One region of the Paenibacillus thiaminolyticus genome, then DNA from elsewhere that is predicted to be linked to it. Evidence: riboswitches for the same ligand, from Rfam matches in the RefSeq annotation. Region 1 holds a riboswitch; each other region holds the start of a gene.
The links. A riboswitch is a leader RNA that binds a small molecule or an ion and turns the genes downstream of it on or off. The one in region 1 is predicted to bind magnesium.
Positions count from the first base shown of each region.

Region 2: it holds a riboswitch for magnesium, as region 1 does, so the genes downstream of both, mgtA (magnesium-translocating P-type ATPase) here and FLT43_RS07930 (MgtC/SapB family protein) in region 1, are expected to answer to the same signal.
Region 3: it holds a riboswitch for magnesium, as region 1 does, so the genes downstream of both, mgtE (magnesium transporter) here and FLT43_RS07930 (MgtC/SapB family protein) in region 1, are expected to answer to the same signal.

Region 1 is NZ_CP041405.1:1,750,226-1,755,007, forward strand. It holds gene FLT43_RS07910 (NAD(P)H-dependent amine dehydrogenase family protein) at 1-802, opposite strand, end outside; gene FLT43_RS30485 (hypothetical protein) at 909-1,034, opposite strand; gene FLT43_RS07920 (MerR family transcriptional regulator) at 1,409-1,852, opposite strand; gene FLT43_RS07925 (hypothetical protein) at 1,889-2,179, opposite strand; gene FLT43_RS07930 (MgtC/SapB family protein) at 2,206-2,922, opposite strand; M-box (ykoK) riboswitch at 3,256-3,432, opposite strand; partial or broken gene FLT43_RS30800 (ISNCY family transposase) at 3,565-3,701, shown strand; gene FLT43_RS07940 (alpha-helical endospore appendage domain-containing protein) at 4,257-4,782, shown strand, end outside.
Region 2 is NZ_CP041405.1:288,671-293,452, reverse strand. It holds gene FLT43_RS01200 (barstar family protein) at 140-415, opposite strand; gene FLT43_RS01195 (ribonuclease domain-containing protein) at 431-862, opposite strand; gene FLT43_RS01190 (hypothetical protein) at 1,112-1,345, shown strand; M-box (ykoK) riboswitch at 1,416-1,585, shown strand; gene mgtA (magnesium-translocating P-type ATPase) at 1,959-4,601, shown strand.
Region 3 is NZ_CP041405.1:2,722,668-2,727,449, forward strand. It holds gene FLT43_RS12260 (FtsW/RodA/SpoVE family cell cycle protein) at 1-946, opposite strand, end outside; gene ftsW (putative lipid II flippase FtsW) at 990-2,099, opposite strand; M-box (ykoK) riboswitch at 2,282-2,456, shown strand; gene mgtE (magnesium transporter) at 2,824-4,170, shown strand; gene FLT43_RS12280 (ABC-F family ATP-binding cassette domain-containing protein) at 4,498-4,782, shown strand, end outside.

The DNA of each region.
Region 1 (4,782 bases):
TGCATTCCGTCACGATAACCGGACCTTGATGGGTCACCGTCGTGACGACGGCGGACATGCCGGTGGCATCGCCTGCCGGGATGGTGCGGCCGAGCGTCGTGGAATGCAGATCTTGATCATGCGTCATTGGCACGAGCTGCTGATCCATTGATTTGATCGTCCACCCGAACTGCGAGCAGAGCCATTCGTTCGCATTTCTCATGAAGGACGGGAGGTCGTTGTTGCTGGCGATCTTCTCCTCGAATTCCTGCAGGGTCAATCCGGCCCCGTGCACCTCGGCAAGCGCAATGCCATACTCCTCGACGTTGTAGCTCGACTTGCCCTCGATTCTCGTAATCTGATGCGTCGCTCCGGCCAATACTGTGATTAGATTGCCCCAAAATACGTCCTGATACCCGGATCCCGCCAAGGTGCAGCCGTTGTCCTTCGCGAGCCGGTCAAGACGGCTCGTCAAAGCCGGGGAGGTTGTCCATGGATAGAAGGCTTCTTCACAGGTGCTGATCGCGTTCACCCCGTGACGGGCCGCCAGCTCGAATGCTGCGTACGTATCCGACAGCAGGCTTGTCGTCGCGATAATGCAGACTTGCGCATCACATTCCTTGAAGACTTGCTCGGCATCCGCACGGACAGGCACATTCAGCTTGAGGCCCAGGCCTGCCACCTCGCCTGCGTCCTTGCCGACGATATTCGGATTCACATCGATGGCCCCGACGATTTCCGCGCCCTTCTCATGCAGATATCTTAGAAAATATAAACCCATTTTTCCGCAGCCGTACTGAATGACTCTAATTTTCTCTTTCATGACGGACAACCTCCCAAAGATATTGTTACTTTTTTCACAATCTATTATGCCATCGTCTTGCAGGAGCTCCTCTGTCCTTATCATAAACTCTATAGTAACTATAGAGTCAACCCTGTGTTATCGGAACCTGCAGCTTCATGAACATATTCCGTTCATCGGTATGGAATACCGGCAGCTCCACCACGACTTCGCAGATATAATCGCCGGCCACTTCGCAGCCCTTTGCCTTCACATGGTCAAGCAGACGCCCGGCATATTCCCGCTCCTGAAAAAACTGCTGCAGTAAATCAGGCTGTTGGAAAACCCCTGTTTTTTTGGGAGGGGTGAGTACCTAATCGAAACTTGGCATTCAGAGCGTTATCGCCTTCCGGAGACATCATAATCTCCTTGGGTTTTAACGTGTGGAGGGAATTGCTGCTATTTTACAGGAATTTCGGCTCAATGAGTCCACATTTCAGGGAATTGCTGCACAGCTACATCATTTTAGGCCCTTTTGAGCGAAGTCGAAGAGAAACGGGTGAAATTGCTGCCGTTTTACAGGATTCCCTTTCTGGTGAAGCCGTCCCTATCGAGTTGCTGTATTTTTGCAGGATTTTGCCTACCGAATCAACGTGTCTTGAGACACCGTGCAGTTTTAGGGACTTCGCCTATCGGATAGCACGCGGGAATACGCTGCAGCACAAGCTGTCCGTCCTGCGGCGCGTTCATATACGTGTCGTAATTTTTGATGCTGACCTGGATCGCCTTATCCATCTGCTCCAGTTCCTTGCGCTTGCGATCAACAAGCGCGGCCTGCTCCCGCAGCATCGCAGGAATCGAGGCGATATCCTCGCTGTCGAACCAGGCCATAATATTGTCCAGCGACATGCCCAGATACTTCATATAATTGATTAAATCAAGTCTGGCGCACTGCTTGATCGAATAATAGCGGTAACCGGTAGTCTCATCGACGAACTCCGGCTTCAACAGTCCCAGCTTGTAATAATAGCGGAGCGTCTGCACCGAGGTATGGTTCAGCTCCGCCATGCGGCCGATCGATAGCTTGTCCATGAAGCCTCCTGCTCCTTTTATCAACCTGTGTTCATCTCATCCAGACTTATTCAGCATATGAACGGCTTGGGGACGGTTCAACTCGTGCATGCACCGTTTCTGCATTCCCGAGAGTTCAGCATACATCTCCCCGAACTCGCCCGGAGACAGAACCGAGTATACCCGGCAGCGTCCGCTCTCGCTCAGCTCCAGGAAAAAACGGGCCCGATCGGACGGATGAAGCTCCTGGAAATCTTTGCGGAAAGCTTCGGCCTCCCCATACTTCAGCGCTTGAAGCAAATGGTAAGTGTACTCCTCTTTATACCGGTATTCATTCAGACGGATCATCACATTCGCTCCTTTCCCCTTCCCGTTTATAACTGCTCCACTTCTACACTGAGCACATGATCAATTTTTTTGATGTAATAATAGATCTCGGTCAAATAATGATGCTCCGGCACAGACAGCACCAGATCCATCCGCTGCCGTCCACTGTCGAGATCTTTGAGCTTAAAGTGCCGGATCTTGAATTCGGCCTTATCTGTGGATGCCATCTCCTCCGGGGCAGGCATATGATTCTTCTGAATCCGCCGGATGAGCTCGGTCATGCGAGGATTCGATTCCACCACGACCTTCAGCGACACATCACAGCGGTTCAATCTCGCTGACCCAAGCGACTTCAAAAGAATGGGAACCAGATTGACGGCAGCAATCAGCAGCAGGACGCCGCAGATCGCCTCGGCATAAAACCCGGCCCCGATAGCGACCCCAAGGGCAGATGCCGACCAGATAAGCGCCGCGGAAGTGAGCCCGGAGATCACCTCATTGCTTCTGCGCAAAATAACACCGGCCCCAATAAAGCCGACGCCGCTAACAATCTGGGCGGCCAGCCGCATTGGATCCATATTCGGATGATCTGCGCCCCCGAATTTGCCGAAGGCTTCGATCGACACAATCGTCAGCAGACAACTGGCAATGCAAATCACCATGCTGGGCCGCATCCCCAGCTGCTTCTGCTTCATTTGCCGGTCAAGTCCGATCAACAGCCCGAACAACAGGGCCAGTGCCAGCTTCATCATCATCACTATCATTGCGATCACCTCTCGGATACAAGCTCATGTTGGAACACCAAAAAGCTCTCCCGCAAAGAGAGAGCCAGCCGTTATCCGATGACTGAAAGCAGATCAAATCAACCTGCCGCGGCACCCTGTCTGCGCATCGCGAATCCATCCGCAGGGATCAGGGGTGAAGGCTAGGCGAAGATCGGAGAGCACACCGAACAACACACTTTCTCTTTGCAGGACACACACGAAATAAAAACGCCATTGCTCCGACTCGGACTGCCATCCATATCTGCTCTCCCCTTTCCATACAAAATAAAAACCCTCTGAACATGCCAGAGGGTTAGAACGCGCACAAAGAGGCCTGCTCCCCCTGGTCGAGTTTTGGCACTATACAACGTAAAGCAAACGAGATTCGTTTCCTTAGCCACCTTATGAAAAGCCTTAATCCGGCAATCCCTGTTCTACCCATGGGCATCTTTCGATATTTCTGGGCAGTGGCCTATGTTTGCATAGGAGCCTCACCTAACGAGGAATATATGGTACCCACGAAGTATACCCCGATACGGTTGATGCTGTCAATGGGACGCTGTCACGGTGTTGTTCTTCTGTGACAATGTCACCCTATAACTGTTCTGAGATAATGTCACTATGGGACAGGAGATAATGACATTGACAAAAGCAGAAATGAAGAAGGTGCTCGTTGTGGAGAAAATATAGATGGGCGGATGACCAATAGGGAGGGAGCGGCAGCGCTTAGTTTATCAGAACGCCAAGTCATTCGGCTAAAGAACAAATACCAATCGGAGCCCAGGATTCTGCCCGTGTCAAATTGCGAAGTGTCTATTATCATCCCTGCTGGCGACGAATCCTCATCGATTATATAGACGATCCATTGCTATAAATATTAATATTATGCAATCGGGCAGCTATTTTCCAATTGCTTCTGAAAATCGTGTATAACACGAACGATGGTTAAAAGTCCACACCTTTAATGAAAAAAAATCATATCCTGCATTATACGACCAAAAGGAGCCATTCCTGTAATGAATGATTTCGAGGTTTGAATAAGCTGCTTGAATCAAAGCGATTTCGCGTCCCTACCAGAACATGAAATAAACCAACGACACTTGAAGCACGGAGCAGCCGTAGAGTTTATTCCATAAGCGCAACGACCCAGTGCGACATGGGAGGGTAAGCTGTCGAGGGAATGGTATCCCAACCTCTTTTCCCGTCACCGGCTCCTCCAGAAAATTATGACATAGATACATGACTTCTCCTTCTCTCGGGATGTTCGATGGTTGAAAATCTAAGAATGAGTGAGAACACGCGAGAAAACAATAATTCATAGTGGGAGGAAGACAATGTCGCAAGCGAATATTCCTAATATAACCCCTAACATCACGATTACTAGAGATGACGCCTTGAACCTCTTGTTATCTTCTATAGCGATTGAAGAGTTAGGGCTAGGACACATTATTAATGCCGAAGCAGAAAAAATCCAATACGCTATCGGTACGCTGCCAGGACTTTCGGTTCCGGCGACCATCAGTGAGTTGCTGGAGGTAAATTCAAGTGTTCAAACTACGCTGCAAGGATTAATTAAGAAAGAGCTGCTCCTTCAATCTAAACTGGAAAACATCTTGGCTGCCCCTTCTTTAGTAGGTCCAACCGGCCCAACCGGGGCTACAGGGCCATCTGGTGGACCTCCAGGAGCAACTGGCGCTACTGGTGTGACAGGAGCAACTGGAGCTACCGGGGCTACCGGGGCTACCGGAGCAACTGCGGCAACCGGAGCAACTGGGGCAACCGGAGCTACCGGGGCAACCGGGGCAACTGGTGCGACAGGAGCAACAGGCGCTACTGGACCTACTGGTGTGACAGGGGTAA
Region 2 (4,782 bases), 1.5 Mb from region 1:
AAAAACGGGCTTCGTCGAACTGGTCCCGGCTCCCGAAATGCACAAAAAAACCGTCTCCTTGTCAATGGTTGCGGCGATGCCTCCATTTGACCCAGAAACGGTTACTTTATGTGCTGGAGCGGTCTTTCCGTCCGTCTATTCAAGCCTGGACGACAAACGAAAATCCTTCGATCTCCTCGGCCGCCTCTTCGAATAGATCGAGCAGCTTCCGGCCGTATTCGCCCAATTTTTGCTCGCTTGTCTCATAGTCCAGCCAGGTGACCGTAAGCGGCAGCTCGACATATCCGGCAAGACAATCCCATAGCGCGTCCAGGTTGCGGCCGTAATGCTCCGGCAATTCGAGCGCTTCCTGCAGGAATGTATGCAGTTGCTCCTTGCTCTCGATGGAGCTTCCCTCTACGACTACGTTACGCACGGGCTCCCCCCTTTCTCAATCTATCGGTTCGAACGTCTCATAATGATCTTCGGTCTTATAGATCAGCCCGTCGTTGGAAAATACAATTCTGTCCTTCCCCCGATGGCCCTCCGTATAGTTGATATCCGCTTCATACCAGATTCTGCCCTTTTGCTTGGGCAGCTTCCCTTCACGGTTGCGGAATATGTCGCCGCCGATGCTTTTACCTGGCGCAACCTCGTGCAGATTGCCTTGGCGGGCATCCCAGCCCAGCCTCTTGGCTTCCTCCTTCGTGATGAAATTATCCGGCAATTGCTGGTGTGACTTAATATAGTTCGCAACCTCTTCGAAGCCGGTCAGCTCCTGCTTGCCCGAATCCGGAATCGCGGATGGCTTGCTGTCCAGACCGCAGCCCGCTAGCAGCAGCAAGCTCAATAGAAAGACCAGCACTGATTTGATGACTTTCAACAATGTCTACCCCGCTTCGCTCTTCGTAGAGCAGGAAGCTTGATGATAATCTTCCTGTCTTCCTGCCCTCTCGCTGTAGTATCAACTATCTTTTCTCGAATTTCAACCCCTTGCTTGCAAATGTCCCTCCAATTCCGCGTTTATCAATTTCTAGGTGGCTGTCTGCGGGAAGAATGTCCAATCAAGGCCAAAACGCCATGCATATAATGCACTAGGTTCGACACTATTGGGAGAGAGGAGCTGAGACTCATGTCTCATGGATGCAAAGGCGAAGAGTTCTGCCCGAGCAAAGCGGTATTCGATCCGCCTCAATATATCTTCAACAAAACGTATCATCCGCAGAAGGTCGAAGTCGTTCACCCGATCGAGATCATTAATCAACATTTCTGTGTGCCGGTTTTCAAGCATGTGTTTCCCGTAAAAGAGAAGGATGTATTTTGCTCCAGCGCAAGAAAACGGAGAAGAGCGAAAAGAAAATCATAATTTATTCCATTTGATGACTTGCCATTGACAAACGACTCAAACAAGACATATGATAACAAAGTAATTTTCATCAAATCCTCGTTAGGTGAGGCTCCTATACAAACATAGGCCACTGCCCGGAAATATCGAAAGATACCAATGGGTAGAACAGGAACTGCCGGATTAAGGCTTTTCTTAAGGTGGCTAAGAGCGGACGTTCTTTACGTTGTATAGTGCTAAAACTAGACTAGGGGGAGCAAATGACGTTGTAGTCTCTATTTCTGCGCGTATTTCAACCCTCTAGCTCTGCTGGAGGGTTTTTTCATTTCTATTGTGAAAAGGGGGAATGCGTCCATGGACAGCGGACCTAGCAGTCAACAGCCGCATAGGCGACAACATCCTGTACTGAGGAAGAGCCGTCTGCTTGTTGCTCTTCAAGCGATACCCGACTTATTTCATTCCCCCGCAAAAAATCGATGGCGGCGGGTTTATTTAAGTATGCGTATGTGACTTGAACGCATCGGTAGACGGTTCAGGCTCCCTCTGGAATACAGGGGGAGCTTTTTTATGTTTGTGTTCGAACGAATCGATACCGTAGGGATTCTAAGATGACCTGCGAGAGGAGGAATTGACAATGGCACGGAAATTGAAAAATTTGAAAAATAAAGATAAACTGACGAAACGCATCGCAGAGCGCCTCATCCAGGCCTCCGTATTGCTGGAAGAAGATGTGATGGAGGAATGGAACACCCGCCCCGAGGGCCTGAGCGATGCCGAGGCTAACGCCCGGATGGAGGACTGCGGCAAAAACGAAGTGGCTCATGAAAAGCCGCCGGCATGGTATATTCAACTGTTGAGTTGCTTTGCCAATCCATTTATATTGATCCTGCTGTTCCTTGCGGCCTTCTCTTATATAGCCGATTCGGATATCGAAGCCGTAGTTATTATTTCGACTATGGTCACCGTCAGCGTCATCATCACGTTCACCCAGGAATTCCGTTCTGCGCGCACGGCGGAGAAGCTGCGGGCCCTGGTCAGCACGACGACCACGGTTAGCCGGGAAGGCCGCCGCCAGGACATCGACAACAAGCTGCTCGTGCCCGGGGATATTATTCACTTGTCCGCCGGGGACATGGTCCCGGCGGATGTCCGGCTACTCGCCGCTAAGGATGTCTATGCCGCGGAATCCGCCCTGACGGGCGAAGCGATGCCGGTCGAAAAAATCGATACGCTGCCGAGCGGCATGTCCCGGCCGGGGAATACGCGCCGAAGCAATCCCGCCAACGCGCTGGAGTTAACGAATATGTGCTACATGGGAACGAATATCGTCAGCGGCTCGGCGACGGCCGTCGTAATTGCGACGGGTCCGGATACGTACTTCGGTTCAATGGCCAGCCAGCTGACGGGCAAAGCTCCGCTCACCAGCTTCGATCTCGGCGTGAAGAGCATCACCTATCTCCTAATCCGCTTCATGCTGATTATGGTTCCGGTTATCTTTTTCGTCAACGGATTCACGAAGGGAGACTGGTGGGACGCTCTCTTGTTCGGCCTGTCGGTGGCCGTCGGACTGACGCCCGAAATGCTGCCCGTCGTCGTGGCCGGGAATCTGGCCAAAGGAGCGGCAACAATGGCCCGCAACAAAGTCGTCGTGAAGCGTCTCCACGCGATCCAGAATCTTGGCGCGATGGATATTCTGTGTACGGACAAGACGGGAACGTTGACGGAAGACCATATTGTACTGGAACAGCATCTTGACACGAACGGCAATCCGGACAGACGCGTGCTGGAATATGCTTACTTGAACAGCTACCATCAGACCGGCCTGTCTAATCTGCTGGATGCCGCCATATTGAAGCATACCGAGTATTCCCATTTGATAAATGAATATAAGAAGCTCGATGAGATTCCATTCGATTTCAACCGTCGCCGCATGTCTGTCGTCCTCCGCGCCTCGCAGGAAGAGCATCTGCTCGTGTGCAAGGGAGCGATGGAAGAAATACTCGACATCTGCGCCCATGTCTATGAGGAGGGCCAAGTCGTTCCGCTTACGCCGGAGCGGGCGGACAAAGCGCAGCGGCTCGCTCAGGAACTGAACGAAGACGGCTTGCGCGTACTCGCCGTAGCGATGAAGCGAGTCCCATCCCGGGAGGAGCCCTACGGAATCCAGGATGAGCAGAACCTTGTGCTGGTTGGCTGTCTCACCTTCCTGGATCCGCCGAAGCCTTCCGCCAAGGAGGCTATCCGGGCACTGGCAGACAACGGAGTCAATGTGAAAGTTATCACGGGAGACAATGCGGCCGTCGCCTGCAAAGTATGCCAGGATGTCGGGATCCGGACCGAGGCGGTTCTGCTTGGTGAGGCCGTGGATGCGCTGACGGATGAGCAGCTGGCCGAGATCGCGGAGCTAACTACCGTGTTCGCCAAGATCAATCCGCTGCAAAAAGCGAGAATCGTTCGTGTCCTCAAAAGCAGAGGCCATACGGTCGGGTTCATGGGCGACGGCATCAATGACGCCGTGTCGCTGAAGGAAGCGGACGTAGGCATTTCTGTCGATACCGCGGTCGATATCGCTAAGGAATCGGCGGATATGATCTTGCTGGAAAAAAGCTTAATGGTGCTGGAGCAAGGCGTCATCGAAGGACGGAAGACGTTCGGCAACATGATCAAATATATTAAAATGACCGCGAGCTCCAACTTCGGCAATATGTTCAGCGTCCTGGCAGCCAGCGCCTTCCTTCCCTTCCTGCCGATGCTGCCGATCCATTTGCTGCTGCAAAATCTGTTCTATGATATCTCCCAGCTCTCGATTCCGTGGGATAAAATGGACAAAGAGTATTTGCGGAAGCCGCAGAAATGGAATGCAAAATCGATCAGCCGATTTATGGTGTTCATCGGTCCGATCAGCTCGATCTTCGATATTACGACGTATGCCTTGATGTGGTATGTCTTCTCGGCCAATTCCGTCGATCAGCAGGCGCTGTTCCATTCCGGTTGGTTCATCGAGGGCTTGCTGTCGCAGACGCTTATCGTGCATATGATCCGCACCGAGAAAATCCCATTTGTCCAAAGCACGGCGAGCAGACCCGTCCTGCTGCTGACGAGTCTAATCATGGCATGCGGAGTGGCGCTTCCATTTACGGGAATGGGCGCTGCCATCGGCCTGGTGCCGCTGCCGCTGTCGTATTTCCCATGGCTTGTCGCGACCTTGCTCTGTTATTGCGTGCTGACCCAGATGGTCAAAAGCTGGTATATCCGTAAATTCGGAGAATGGCTGTAATCGTGCCGATTCCGGCAGCCGGCTAGCCCGGAACGATGCTAACCCGATCAGGCGAACATGCCCGATCGGGTTTGTTCTGTGCAAGGAGGGCTCTTGGCGGGAATCCCAGCCGCCGCATCCCCCGTCAGCACCGGGGCGCAGCTTGTCCCGAAGCCGCAAAATTGGCTTGACTTGAGCGGTA
Region 3 (4,782 bases), 970 kb from region 1:
TCAACCCGACAACGAGATAGGACCCCGCCAGATCCCGGCTCTCCCGGGCGATATACAGCATGCGGAAAATAAGCAAATAAAATAAGAGCAACAGAATCGAAGAACCGATAAATCCGAATTTCTCGCCAATGACCACATAGATGGAATCCGAATACGCATACGGAATGTACCCACGCTCAACGTAGAAGCCTGAATTTCCGCTCATTTGACCCGATCCGATCGCGTTCATGGCGTTATTGACATGCCACGATTTATCAGGATCGAGGCCTGGTTCAAGGAAGGTCTCGATTCTTGACAATTGATGGGGCTTCAACAGCTCGGCCAGGATATCATAATTCGCAAAATACAGCCAGCAGACGCCCCCAATCGGCAGGGCCATCGAGGCGAGCAGCAGCAGCATATGCCAGACGCGAATGTTGCCCATCCACAGCATGACGGGCAGGACGGCGACGAACACCAGCGCAGTGCCCAAATCCGGCTGCTTCATAACGATGAATGCAGGAATGAAGAACACGGCGCCAATCGGCAGCAAATCCTGAATGAACCGGAGCTTATGGCCGGACCGTTTTTGCAGCAGATTACAAGTAACGAGCACGGTAGCTATCTTCACCAATTCGGAGGGCTGAAGCTGGAAGCTGCCGATTCTTATCCATCGTACCGCTCCATTGATATTTTCTCCGGTGAACATCACGAGCAGAAGCAGAGCAAGCCCGATTCCGTACAAAATATAAGATACGGCGCCGGTGAATATAGAGTAATCAAGCAGCGCTATCAGCAGCATCGGAATAAGGAAGAGAGCGAAAAATATAATGCTATACTTGTACAAGCCATCGAGATTCGTGCCCGAAGTCGCTTCATGCACGGCTATCGTCCCGAAAATCATAAGGCCGAGCAGCACCAGGAGCATCGGCTTGTCCAATTTTTTCAGCTTGCGAATATAATACATCATGTGAGTACCTCTAGTTCGTAGGTTGTGTAGGAAGGCATGCCTATTCGCGCTGTCTCCGATCGTTATCACGAGAAATGTTTAACAGAATTCCGGTGCTGGCCATGCACAACAAGAGAGAAGAGCCTCCATAGCTGATGAACGGAAGCGGTACGCCCTTAATCGGCATCGCCCCGGTTACCGCCCCCAGGTTGAACGCGAATTGGGCGAATATCATGGTAATAATGCCCGTTCCGAGCATAATTCCGAAGGGCTCATCACTGCGAAGAGCTGCCATCAGGCCGCGCCAAAAGAAGAGAAAAAAGCAAAACAAAAGCAATAACCCGCCGACAAAACCGAATTCTTCTCCGATGATGGCAAAAATAAAATCGGTGTGCGCTTCCGGCAAATAGAACAGCTTCTGCACACTCTGGCCGTATCCCGTTCCGGTCACCCCACCGTGAGCCAGCGCGATTAAAGATTGAATCAATTGGTAGCCTGACCCTTCCGGATCATCGAACGGATTCAAAAACGAAATAATCCGCTGGTAGCGATAGCTGCGGCTGAAGGCAAGAAAGACCAACAGCACTCCAAATCCCCCGCTCAGCATCACAATATGACGCATATTCGCCCCGCCGATAATAATAATGGTCATGGATATAATGGTAATGATCATCACCGAGCCAAAATCCGGCTGCAGCATAATTAGAAGCAGCATGACCCCAATCACAATCAAAATGGGCAGCAATCCCCTAGCGAAAACGCGAATCCGCTCTCCTTTTTTGCTGATTAGATGTGACAAATAGATGATCAGGGCCAGCTTGGCGAATTCCGTAGGTTGGAACCGCATGCCGCCGACACTGAACCATCTTGTCGCCCCATTCACCTTGATGCCGAAATAAGGAACGAGCACAAGCAGCACAATCGAGAACAGAAGCAAGAAGGGTGCGGCCTTGCTCCATTTGCGAAAGGGAATGTTCATGAATACAAACATAGCGACAAGGCCGATGAGAGCGAACAACATTTGCTTCGACATATAATAGGACGGCTTCTCATACTTCAGGCTGACGACGACCGAGCTGGCGCTGTATATCATCGCCAATCCGAACATGACCAGCAGCAATGTCACAAAAAGCAGCAAAAAATCCGGACGGCCTTTTATCGTTTGCTTCAAAAAAAATCACCTCGTGCATCCTGCAAAATGAAAACGTTAAAAGGATGGGCATCTATGCCCCCGCTGTTCCTGTAACACTATCAAGTGTATTGACTCATCAGCCAAAAAAGGTTATGAAAAGGTTAAAGTTGTTCCCGGGAGGTTGACAAAATCAAAAAGCCGGGTTAAGGTTTAACATGTCGTAAAGACCTTGTTAGGTGAGGCTCCTATGCAAACATAGGCCACTGCCCAGAAATATCGAAAGATGCCCATGGGTAGAACAGGAATTGCCGGATTAAGGCTTTTCTTAAGGTGGCTAAGAGAAGAAGGCTTCTCTTTACGTTGCATAGTGCTAAAACTCAACTAGGGGGCGCGGGAATGTTATATTTGCGTGCATTCATTCAACCCTCTAGGACTCCTGGAGGGTTTTTATTTTATTCGAAAAAGGGGGGAGAACACCCAATGGATAGTAGTTCCAGTAGTCCATCATCTAAGCAAGTTCATAGTCTTGTGAAGAGTGAGAACGAGGTTCTCCTTACCCTTACCTGTGATTCATACTGTGATTCGCATGCTGCCTGGTATCAGGGCAGGTGTATTTAAGTATGCATAGATGTAAGCAGTGAGTGTAAGGAGAACAGGAACTACAAGCTCTTCCTATGTGCAGGGAGAGCTTTTTTGTGTCTGTTAGGAATGGATAATAAGGAACAATGTGTGGAAGGATGTTTGCGGATAGGAGGAAATTATGATGGAACAAAAATGGATGATTCAAGAATTGAAGGACAGATTGTCCGAACAAAATCAGGACGCCCTTACCGATTTTCTGGCCCGGTACCAACCTTATGATTTAGCCGAGATGTTAATCGAGCTTCAGGAAAACGACCAAATTCGATTTATTGCCGTACTACCTATTCCCCTCGGGGCAGAGATTTTGGAGTATGTCGATCCCGAATTGCAGTACCGAATTTTGGACCGCGGGACCAAGGAGACAGCAGCTTCCATGCTTAATGAAATGTCCAGCGATAAAGTGGCCGATCTGCTGCTGGCCATACATCCCCACCAAGCCGGAACTTTATTAGGGCTTCTGCCTGCCGATTACCGGGAGAAAATCAGCGCTCTGATGCAATACCCTCCAGAGTCGGCGGGAAGTCTGGCTACCGTTGATTATATTGCGGTGCGGAATTATTGGACGGTGGAGCATACGCTGCAGCACGTCCGTAAAGTCGGGCAAGATGCGGAATTGGTCTCTTACTTTTATGTGCTAGATAATAACGGCAAGCTGGTAGGGATCGTCTCCCTGAAGCAAGCTATCCTCGCCCAGGCTGACTCCAGACTAGAGGACATCATGCTCAAAGATTTCGTGTCGGTGTCTGCGCGCATGAACCAGCAGGAAGTGGCGACGATTTTATCCAACTATGATCTGGTGGCTCTTCCCGTAATTACCGATGAACAGCGAATGATCGGGATTATTACGGTCGATGACTTAATTGACGTTATCCATGAGGAAGCAACGGAAGATTTTCAGAAAATAGGTGGAAGCCAGCCTTTAGAAGAGCCGTATTTTAAAAATTCCTTTTGGAAATTATTCCGCAAGCGAATCGGATGGCTGCTTATCTTATTTGTAGCCGAAGCCTATACGGGGAATGTGCTGCGTCATTTTGAAGACACGCTCTCGGAAGTAATTGCGCTCGCATTCTTTATCCCCTTGTTAGTCGGCACGGGCGGAAATACGGGAACACAGACCGTAACGACGCTCGTTCGCGCCTTGGCTCTCGGGGAAGTGAAGCCGAAGCATATCTTCAGAGTCATCCGTAAAGAGGTGTCCACCGGATTGATTCTGGGACTTTGTATGGGAGTCGCAACCTTTATTCGTGCACAGATACTGGGCGTTGGCTTTGATATCGGAAGCGTCGTCGCTGTCACGGCTATTTTTATCGTGATTTGGGCCTCCCTCATCGCCGCTGTGCTGCCTCTGGTGCTGCACAAGCTCAAAGTCGATCCGGCCGTTGTCTCCGGCCCGTTTATTACCACCTTGGTGGACGGTACCGGACTCATCATCTACTTTACTTTGGCTAAAATGATGCTGAACTTGTGATTCGAACGGATCCAATCCTGCGTGTTTTAGTGATAACGAATATCGCTATCGCTGCCTATCGAGAGCCCTATCCTCTGCCGGGATGGGGCTCTCGGTGCATAATACTATCTCCTCCCGTTGCTGCTATCCGGATCCGGAGCCGCTTGCCCGATCATAAGTGAATCGATATAGCACTAGCGACGATATCTATCGGTTCACGGCCGGATTGATTAGACAAATTTCCCGCGATCGGCGAGAATAGAAAATGTGTCAGGCCGAAACAGATGCTTCTGTTATTTTTGGATCCTTATGCGAAAATAGCTTGTTATCAACGGAGGAGATACCCCTATGCTGCTTCAAGTGAACGGCATGAGCAAGAGTTACGGGATAACTCCCGTATTGTCGAATATTACGCTGCAGATTCTGGAGCGCGAGCGGATTGGGCTGGTCGGCGTCAACGGGGCCGGCAAATCGACGCTCCTGCAGCTCATCGCCGGAGAGATGTCCCCGGACAACGGGACCATTTATAAAGCCAAAGAAACGCGGATCGGTTACCTGGCCCAGAACAGCGGACTGCAATCGAACCGCTCCATCTGGGACGAGATGATGCTCGTATTCGCCCCATTAGTGGAA